One region of the Streptomyces sp. NPDC040610 genome, then DNA from elsewhere that is predicted to be linked to it. Evidence: riboswitches for the same ligand, from Rfam matches in the RefSeq annotation. Region 1 holds a riboswitch; each other region holds the start of a gene.

What was found. Region 1 has a riboswitch for cobalamin ahead of ACZ6AA_RS33305 (ABC transporter substrate-binding protein). Riboswitches for the same ligand answer to the same signal wherever they lie in the genome.
Region 2: another riboswitch for cobalamin. It lies ahead of ACZ6AA_RS07185 (hypothetical protein); the one in region 1 lies ahead of ACZ6AA_RS33305 (ABC transporter substrate-binding protein).
Region 3: another riboswitch for cobalamin. It lies ahead of ACZ6AA_RS16955 (CbtB domain-containing protein); the one in region 1 lies ahead of ACZ6AA_RS33305 (ABC transporter substrate-binding protein).
Region 4: another riboswitch for cobalamin. It lies ahead of ACZ6AA_RS16625 (ABC transporter substrate-binding protein); the one in region 1 lies ahead of ACZ6AA_RS33305 (ABC transporter substrate-binding protein).

What each region holds. Positions count from the first base shown of each region.
Region 1 is NZ_JBVIXA010000012.1:219,969-222,159, forward strand. It holds gene ACZ6AA_RS33295 (helix-turn-helix domain-containing protein) at 1-51, shown strand, start outside; gene ACZ6AA_RS33300 (VOC family protein) at 48-548, shown strand; cobalamin riboswitch at 562-747, shown strand; gene ACZ6AA_RS33305 (ABC transporter substrate-binding protein) at 806-1,849, shown strand; gene ACZ6AA_RS33310 (FecCD family ABC transporter permease) at 2,005-2,191, shown strand, end outside.
Region 2 is NZ_JBVIXA010000002.1:63,410-65,600, reverse strand. It holds gene ACZ6AA_RS07190 (NUDIX hydrolase) at 1-347, opposite strand, end outside; gene ACZ6AA_RS07185 (hypothetical protein) at 460-840, opposite strand; cobalamin riboswitch at 1,030-1,225, opposite strand; adenosylcobalamin (AdoCbl) riboswitch at 1,365-1,461, shown strand; gene cimA (citramalate synthase) at 2,052-2,191, shown strand, end outside.
Region 3 is NZ_JBVIXA010000004.1:227,689-229,879, forward strand. It holds gene ACZ6AA_RS16950 (CbtA family protein) at 1-513, opposite strand, end outside; gene ACZ6AA_RS16955 (CbtB domain-containing protein) at 747-974, opposite strand; cobalamin riboswitch at 1,009-1,158, opposite strand; gene ACZ6AA_RS16960 (ANTAR domain-containing protein) at 1,508-2,191, opposite strand, start outside.
Region 4 is NZ_JBVIXA010000004.1:163,699-165,889, forward strand. It holds gene ACZ6AA_RS16615 (amino acid permease) at 1-518, shown strand, start outside; gene ACZ6AA_RS16620 (M67 family metallopeptidase) at 602-1,024, shown strand; cobalamin riboswitch at 1,043-1,162, shown strand; gene ACZ6AA_RS16625 (ABC transporter substrate-binding protein) at 1,207-2,187, shown strand.

The sequences.
Region 1 (2,191 bases):
CGGAATATCCAAGCCGGAGGGCACGCGGGCGGCGAAGACTGGGACACATGAACAGCAACGAAACCCCGCAGAGCACGCAAAGCGCGCAGAGCCCGCAGACCGGCCAGGCTGATCAGGCCGGTCAGGCCGACCAAGCCCCTGCGCACCGGCGCGCGCCCGACGTCTGGGCCACCTTCCAGGCCGACGACGCCCCCGCCCTCATCGACTTCCTCGTCGGCACCGTCGGCTTCCTGCGCACCGCCGTCTACGAGGACGGCGACCGCGTCGCCCACGCCCAGCTCGACTGGCCCGAGGGCGGCGGCGTCATGCTCGGCAGCTACGACCCGAAGGCCGCCGAATGGTGCCTGCGGCCGGGCACGTTCGGCGCGTACGTCGTCACCGACCACGTCGACGACCTCTACCTCCGCCTCACCACCGCCGGTGTGAAGGTGATCCGCGAGATCGAGGACCAGCCGTACGGCAGCCGCGAGTTCGCGGTCGCCGACCCCGAGGGCAACAAGTGGTCCTTCGGCACCTACCGCGGTGAGCCGCGCCCCGACCAGGGGTGATGCCGCGCCGGAGTGATAGCTTGCGGACGCCAGTCGTACCCGCATCTGGGTCGGGGAATCCGGTGGAAGTCCGGAACTGACGCGCAGCGGTGAGGGGGACGGGCGGGGCCAGCGGCCACTGGGAGTCCACGGACCCCGGGAAGGCGGCCCCGCCCGGACGAACCCGAGTCCGAAGACCTGCTGGCACCGCCGTCCGCACGGGCGGCGGAGTTCGCAGACCAGGCTCCGCGCATGAGCCCTGAGACTCGGGAAGACGTGTGCCTTCGACCACGCGGCGCGTTCGCCGTACATCCCTCGCCGCCTCGCTGAGCGCGGGCCTCGTCCTGCTGACCGCGTGCGGCGGCTCGCCCGCGAAGACGTCGGACAAGGCGCGGGCGGGCTACCCCGTCACCCTCACCGCGTGCGGTGAGCGGACGAAGGTGCAGGCCCCGCCGGAGCGGGCCGTCTCCCTCGACCAGGGCTCCACCGAGATCCTCCTCTCCCTCGGCCTGGCCGACCGCATGGTGGGCACCGGCACCTGGACGGACCCCGTCCTGAAGGGCCTGGAGAAGGAGAACGCCAAGGTCCCGCGGCTCGCCGACCGCTACCCGGCGCTGGAGAAGGTGCTCGACAAGGAGCCCGACTTCGTCAGCGCGTCGTTCCTCTACACGGTCGGCAAGGGCGGCGTCGCCGACCGCGCCAAGTTCACCGAACTCGGCGTACCCGTCTACGTCTCGCCGACCGACTGCGCGGGCAAGGACAACGCCGGTGACGACGACGGCACCCGCACCAAGACCCTCACCATGGACACCGTGTACGGCGAGATCCGCGACCTCGCGCGGGTCTTCGACGTGGAGAAGCGCGGCGAGAAGCTGATCGCGGACCTCAAGTCCCGGGCCGCGCGCGCCAAGAAGTCCGTCGACGCCTCCGACACCACCCTCATGTACTGGTTCGCCAACTCCGAGTCCCCCTACATCGCGGGCTGCTGCGGGGCCCCCGGCGTCATCACCCGCGAACTCGGCGTGCAGAACGCCTTCGCCGACACCCGCGAGGAGTGGCCCCAGATCAACTGGGAGACCATCGCCGACCGCGACCCCGACGTCCTCGTCATCGGCGACCTCACCCGCAGGTCCCAGTCCGCCGAGAGCGCCCGCCAGAAGATCAAGTTCCTGGAGTCCAACCCGGCCACGAAGAACCTCACGGCCGTGAAGAAGAAGCGCTACGTCCTGCTCAGCGGCCAGGCCCTGAACCCGAGCGTCCGCACCGTCGACGGCATCGAACAAGTCGCGGCGGCGCTGCGCGAGTTCGGCCTGACGAAGTGAGGGGCGCCGCGGACGGCGGCTCGCGCGACGCCGTGGCCGGTGACGCGTCCTCCGAGGCCGCGCCCGGTGATGCGTCGTCGTCCGAGACCGCGCCCGGCGACGCGTCGTACGAGGTCGCGCCAGGTGACGTACGTCAGGCATCCCCGGCTGGCCGCCTGCGTGCCGCGCTGCGCGGTGCGCTCCTCTCCCTGGCCGGACTCGCGGTCCTGTTCCTCTCCATCGCCGTGGCCATCACCATCGGCCCCGCCGACATCTCCGTGCCCGACGTGTGGTCGGCCGTGGCGGCCCACCTCGGCTGGGGCGAGGCGGAGCTGACGCCGATCCGCGACGGCATCGTGTGGA
Region 2 (2,191 bases), on a different contig from region 1:
GGGGTCCAGCGGGACTCGGCGGTCTCGCCGTTCGGTTCGGGGCGCAGGTGGCCGCCGGTGATGCGGCAGTGGTAGAAGATGCCGACGTTCTGGTGGTCGGGGAGGCCGGGGGCGCGGTCCGCCGCGGGGATCAACCGTGAGTCCACGCCCAGGAGGCGTTCGACCACCGCGTCGCAGCCCGTCTCCTCGGCGACTTCCCGGATCACCGCGTCGAACGGATCCTCCGCGTGCTCCACCCTGCCGCCCGGCAGAGTCCAGTTGCTCTCGCCGCTCGGCGGCACGTGCCGGGCGAGCAGCACCCGGCCGTCCTCGACGCACACGGCGTACGCCGCGAGCCGGAAACTCATCCGACACCTCCTGCAGGACGCCGTTGCGGCGTCCGAGAACTACTGACGAACGAGGGGCTGTACGCGTGCGTCGCTCCGGGCGAGGGCGTCAAGGGCGGTGCGGACTCCGGCATCAGCAGTCCCCATTGCCGTCGGCGGTGTCCTCGGCCTTGCCCAGTCTGCGTTCGGTCGGGTGACCGCCGCGTCCGGTGCGCCCTGCTCCGGTGATGGCACGCACCTGGTGCGCGCGTCGCCGTATCTCGGTGACCAGTGCCGGGCGGGTGTCCGGAGGGCCCGGACTCGGCGTCCGGGGCGGGGCGTCGTCGTCGAGCGCCTCGACCAGGGTGTCCAGGAACTCGGTCATGTCGACGAGTGTGTCGCGCAGCATCCGCAGCCTCGCGGTCTGGCTCCCGAGCTGTCTGCGGGTGGCGAGCAGACTCTCGAACTCCTTCACGGCCACAGCCATCATGGGCTTGCCGTCCACGATGATCTCCTGCGGTCTGTTGTTCCGCACCGATGGCCCCCTTCGCGCCTTGGTCAGGGCGGTGCCCTGAGGTACCGGCGACGGGGTGGGAGCGCGAAGGCATGACGGACGGGACGGAATCGACCCCGCGAGGCATGGCGCGATCGTCCGTCCGATCTGTACGCCGACCCGCCCTCGAGGTCACCGGGATGTCCGTGCGCGGAGTGGTCCGCACGCGGGCAGTTGGCAGGTCTTCGGACTCGCGGACCCGCCCCCCGAGGGAGGACACCTACTGGCCGTCGCTTCCCGGGCCCCGTTCGTCGGGCCCAGTGCGTGTGACGGCGGTCGTTCCCGCTCACCGCTGCGGGGCAGTCCCGGACTCCCACCGGGTTCCCTCTTGCGACGCCCCCGCCTGGCGGACGGGTCGAACCAGCTGCTGCGGCCAGCCTACGGGCTGTCGATCCGCGCGGAACAGGGCCGTGGGAATCCGTAAGGGCACCCCGCCCGGTGCGGCTGGGTGGGGGTCACTAGGGGGTGACGGGGACGGGAGCGGCTGCTACACATGGGGACGTCAAACCTGCGGCACGGGGAAGCCGGTGAGAATCCGGCACGGTCCCGCCACTGTGACCGGACGAGCCCACGCTCCCGGAAGTCAGATCGCCGTCCGCGGGTACCACGACGAGGCCCACGAGGATGGAGCCGAAACGTCGGGGAGTCCCCTGCATGCCTTGCCGCGTCTTCTCCCGCACGAGCGGAGCCGCAGCCGCCCGTTCTCCGCACAGGGGCGGGGCGGACCTGCCCTGATGTGAACGGTGCGCGGCGGCCCGCGCCTTCGACGCCCCGCGCCGCGGCCCGCCTGACTTTCCAGTCGTACGCACGCCCTTGAAGCAAGCATGTCCATCGCCGTGGACCACCTCAGGCGGCCCGGCGAAGCAGGCACAGCGTTGTGCCGCTGTTTCCGCGTGGCCGACTCCGAGCGACTTCGTACCCGAAGACCGGACGGCCGACGCCGATGCTCGCCCCCGCCCCAACAGGGTTGGCGGCAAGACGGCACGGAAACGGTCCCTCGGGCCAGGTGCCCCCGCGCTCACCCGCGCCCCCTGCGCCGACCCCGCGTGTCCCCCCCTCCCGCGGCGGCGTCCACCTGCCCTCGCGGCCTGCCCCGACGCCGCGGCCCTGGTTCGAAGAGCGCCCACGCGCGGCCGACGGCGCCCGCCGAACCAGGCAACCCCACAACGACAACCGCTCAGGAAGGACGCCCGGTGACTCACACGCGCACCACACCGGCCGAAACCCCGCTCGGCGACAGCTTCCACCTCTACGACACCACCCTGCGCGACGGCGCGCAGGGCGAGGGAATCTCCTACTCCGTCCACGACAAACTCGCCACGGCCCGCTTACT
Region 3 (2,191 bases), on a different contig from region 1:
CGCCGTCACGGCGGCCGCACACTGCCGCACCGGTACGGGGCGCGCGGCGAGGCGTACGTACACCTGCCACACCAGGAACATGCCGAGCACGCCGAGGACGACCGCGCCCAGCCACATCTCCTGCCGGTCGCCCACCGTGCCCGCGTCGCCGACCCCGGGCGGGGCCGCCGGATAGCGCAGCGCGGGGAACAGCGACACGGCGCAGAACGCGGCCGCGCAGAACGCGAGGGCGCGCGGCCACGGGTTGCCCCGCGGATCACGCCGGTGCACGAGCGCGTACGCGACGGCGAACAGCACGCCGATCGCGAGCCCCGCCACGACCAGCGCGATCACCAGGCCCGCGTGCTGGGTGGAGCGCGAGAACAGCTCCTCGTGGTGCTGGACGGCGCCACCCGCGGGCTCGTGCTCGTGCGAACGGGCCTCCTCGGCGCGGATCGCCTTGTCCATCAGGGGCTCGGCGAGCAGCAGCGAGAACAGTCCCGCGGCGAGCCCGCCGAGCGCTCCGGCGACCATCCCGCGACCGAGCAGCGGCAGCACGGGGGAGCCGCCGGTCCGGGCGCGGGCGGGGGCGCGGGAGGTGTCGGGGGGCGCGGATGTATCAGTGGTCCCGGGCGACTTGGGGGGTTCGCCGGAGAGGTCGGGGGAGGAGTCGGGGGAGGGATCGGGAGAGGGATCGGGGGAAGTGCCGGGAGCGGTGGGAGAGTTCGGGGAATTCGGGGACGTCGGCATGGTGCGTGCGGCCCCGATCAGTGGCAGGGAGCACCGAAGAGGTGCCGGCCGTCGTGAGCGAACTCGTGCAGGTAGTCGCCGGTCGCCGAGATCAGCGAGCCGTTGTCCATGAAGACGGCGTACAGGGCGATCAGTGCGACGATCGCCGCGGCCGCGGCGATCAGCCAGTCGCGGGTCTCGATCGTCGCGGACTGTATCGCCGCCGTGTCGCTGTGTGGTGCGCTGTGCGCAGACGTGACGGACATGTCGGTGGGCCTCCTTCTGGGGTTTCCACGCCCCATGGCAGGAGGACGACGGGTCAGTTCCTGACTTCCGCGCGCGGGCGAGCGGTGGCTCGCGCGGGGTAACAGTGGCGGGACCGTCCCGGAGTCGCACCGGGTTCCTGGCAACCGTCGCCTCGATGTATGGACTTGTCGCCCGGAGAGTCCCAGGTGGTCATGGACACTGTCAACCAGTCCTCGCGCCCCTGACGTGCGGACTCGTGTGCACGGCGCACGCCCCGGCGCGCGGCGGCGCGGACACAACCTGGCCCGGCCAACGACCCGCTCCCCCCGGAGTCGTCGACCGGGCTGGTCCTCGACCGCGCGCGCTCGAGCTGCGGGAGAAACCCGGCGCCGGCACGGGAGGCCTTGGATGGTCCCAACGGTGTGGCTGGTCCCAACGGTGTGGAATAAGGCAACTCCGGCCGGGGGCTTGGGCCGTAGGACAGACTCTAGAACGGAAGACGCCCGTGGCCTAGAGGGCTTTTGACGCCAAGTCCTCCTCGCGCTCCGCTGCGTTACGAGTCCCCGCCGAGCAATGTCGCGTCGTCCAGGGCGCCTTCGATCACCATTCCGGCGACCACGTCCATCACCAGGCGCTCCCGGCGCGCGTGCCGCCGCAGCGCCTCGAACGCCACGTCGAGGCCGGTCCGCCAGCGCTCGGCCAGTATCCCCTTGGCCTGCTCGATGCGGATGCGGCTGGTCAGGGCGGCCTGCAACTGCCGGGAGAGGTCGCGGTACTCGGCGTACGCGCGGTGGTTGTGCAACCCGACTCCGGCGGCGTCGGCGAGCGCCTGCGCGAGCACCAACGCGCTGTCCTCTTCGCCCTCTTGCGGACGGACGTGGGGCCGGTTCCCGTTCGGCGCCGGTGCCACGAAGACGTTCAGCGCGCCGAGCACCCGCTTGCGGGCCCGCAGCGGCACCGCGAACGTGGCTTCCACGCCTCGCGCGCGGGCCCGTTCCGTGAAGCCGGGCCAGCGGGCGAGCGCGTCGGCCGAGGTGAGCCGGACGGGCGGCACGGGGCAGCCGGTGCCGTAGGACTCCAGGCAGGGGCCGTCCACCGCCTGTGCTTCGAGGAGGTCCCGGGCCAGCTCACCGCCCTTGTCGCTGACGGCGAGGCGGACGGTGCTGCCGGCGTCGGCGTACATCACGCCCGCGGCGAGAACCCCGAGGAGTTCGGCGCAGTGCTGGCAGACGCGGCG
Region 4 (2,191 bases), on a different contig from region 1:
GCGACCTCGCGCTCAACGGCCAGGGCCCGAAGTTCTTCACCAAGCTCACCAAGAACGGCCTGCCGCTGGTCGGCACCACCGCCTCCGCCGCGCTGATGCTCGTCGGCGTGTGGATCAACTACCAGTGGCCGGGTGAGGCGTTCAACTACGTCGTCTCCTTCGCGACCATCTCCGGCATGTGGGCCTGGATCATGATCCTGGTCTCCCAGATCAACTACCGCCGCAAGGCCGACCGCGGGCTCGTCCCGCAGTCCACCTTCCGCGCGCCGGGCGCCCCGTACACGAGCTGGTTCGCGCTCGCCTTCATCGGCATGGTCATCGTGATGATGGGCATCGACAAGGACGCGCGGATCTCGCTGTACTGCGCCCCGATCTGGGCCGCGATCCTGTGCGTGTCCTACCTGGTCCTGAAGAGCCGCAACCCGGAGGCCGCGGCCTTCAAGAAGCGCGTGCACACCGGCCAGGCCGTTGAGAACGCCGCGAACGCCGCGGACGACGCACCGGTCACCAAGGACTGACCCCGGACAGCTCCTGTCCAGCATGCGGGCGGCCTCGTACCACACTTCGGTACGGGGCCGCCCCGCTGCTTATCCTGGCCGACATGCTGACCATCACCCAGGCCCTCCACGACCAGATCGTCGCGCACGCGCGCAAGGACCACCCCGACGAGGCGTGCGGCGTCGTCGCGGGCCCGGCGGGCAGCGACCGCCCCGAGCGCTTCGTCCCGATGCTGAACGCGGCCCGCTCGCCCACGTTCTACGAGTTCGACTCGACCGACCTGCTCAAGCTGTACCGCGACCTCGACGACCGCGACGAGGAGCCCGTCGTCATCTACCACTCGCACACGGCGACCGAGGCCTACCCCTCCCGCACCGACATCAGTTACGCCAACGAGCCGGGCGCCCACTACGTCCTCGTCTCCACCGCCGACACCGACGACGCGGGACCCTTCCAGTTCCGCTCCTTCCGGATCGTCGAAGGAGAGGTCACCGAGGAGGACGTCAGGGTCGTCGAGGCATACTGAGGCCGAGCTTCACGATTCACGACCCTCGAGGCGGCAGGACCCAGGAAGCCGGTGGAAATCCGGCGCGGTCCCGCCACTGTGACCGGCCGCGCCCCGCGCGCCCGGGAGTCAGGAACTGACCTGCCGCCTCCTCCACATGCACTCAGGGGACGCGGAAATCCCCTGGAGGAGGCCCGCACCCCATGCGTACCCGCGTACGTGCCCTCGCCCTGCCCGCCGCGGCGGCGATCCTGCTGCCGCTCACCGCGTGCTCGTCGTCCTCGTCGTCCGACGACGACTCCGGGAAACCCGACGCCAAGGCCGGATTCCCGTACACCGTCACCAACTGCGGGACGAGGACGACGTACGACGCGCCCCCGAAGCGCGCGGTCACCATGAACCAGCACGTGACGGAGATCCTCCTCGAACTGGGCCTCAAGGACCGCATCGCCGGGACCGCCTACCTCGACGACAAGGTGCTCCCCGAGTACGAGAAGGCGTACAAGTCGCGCCCCGTCCTCGCCAAGGAGTACCCCTCCTACGAGAAGCTCCTCGCCGCCGACCCCGACTTCGTGTACGGCGGTTACGCGAGCGCCTTCGCGGCGGGCGACGGCCGCTCCCGCGACGCCCTCGCCAAGTCCGGCATCAAGACCCGCCTCAACATCGAGGGCTGCGTCAAGAAGCCCGTCACGATGGACGACGTGTACCGCGAGGTGCGCGAGGCGGGCGCGACGTTCGGGGTCAGGGACCGGGCGGAGACGTGGGTGCGCGACGCCAAGGCGGAACTGGCCGCCACGGCGAAGAAGTCGGCGAAGGGCGGCAAGGCCCCCGCCGTCTTCGTCTACGACAGCGGCGACAAGACGGCCTTCACCGCGGGCGGCCGCGGCATAGGCAACGACATCATCGAACGCGCGGGCGCCCGCAACATCATGTCCGACCTCGACAAGCCCTTCGGCGACGCCTCCTGGGAAACGGTGGTCGACCGCCGCCCCGACGTCATCCTGATCTACGACTACGGCGCCTCCACGGTCGCCCAGAAGAAGAAGCGCCTCCTGGACGACCCGGCCCTCAAGGACGTCCCGGCCATCAAGAACAAGCGGTTCGCGGTGCTGCCGCTGTCGGACGTGGTGCTGGGGGTACGGGCGCCGGGGGCGGTGCGGAAGCTGGCGGAGCAGTTGCGGTGAAGGG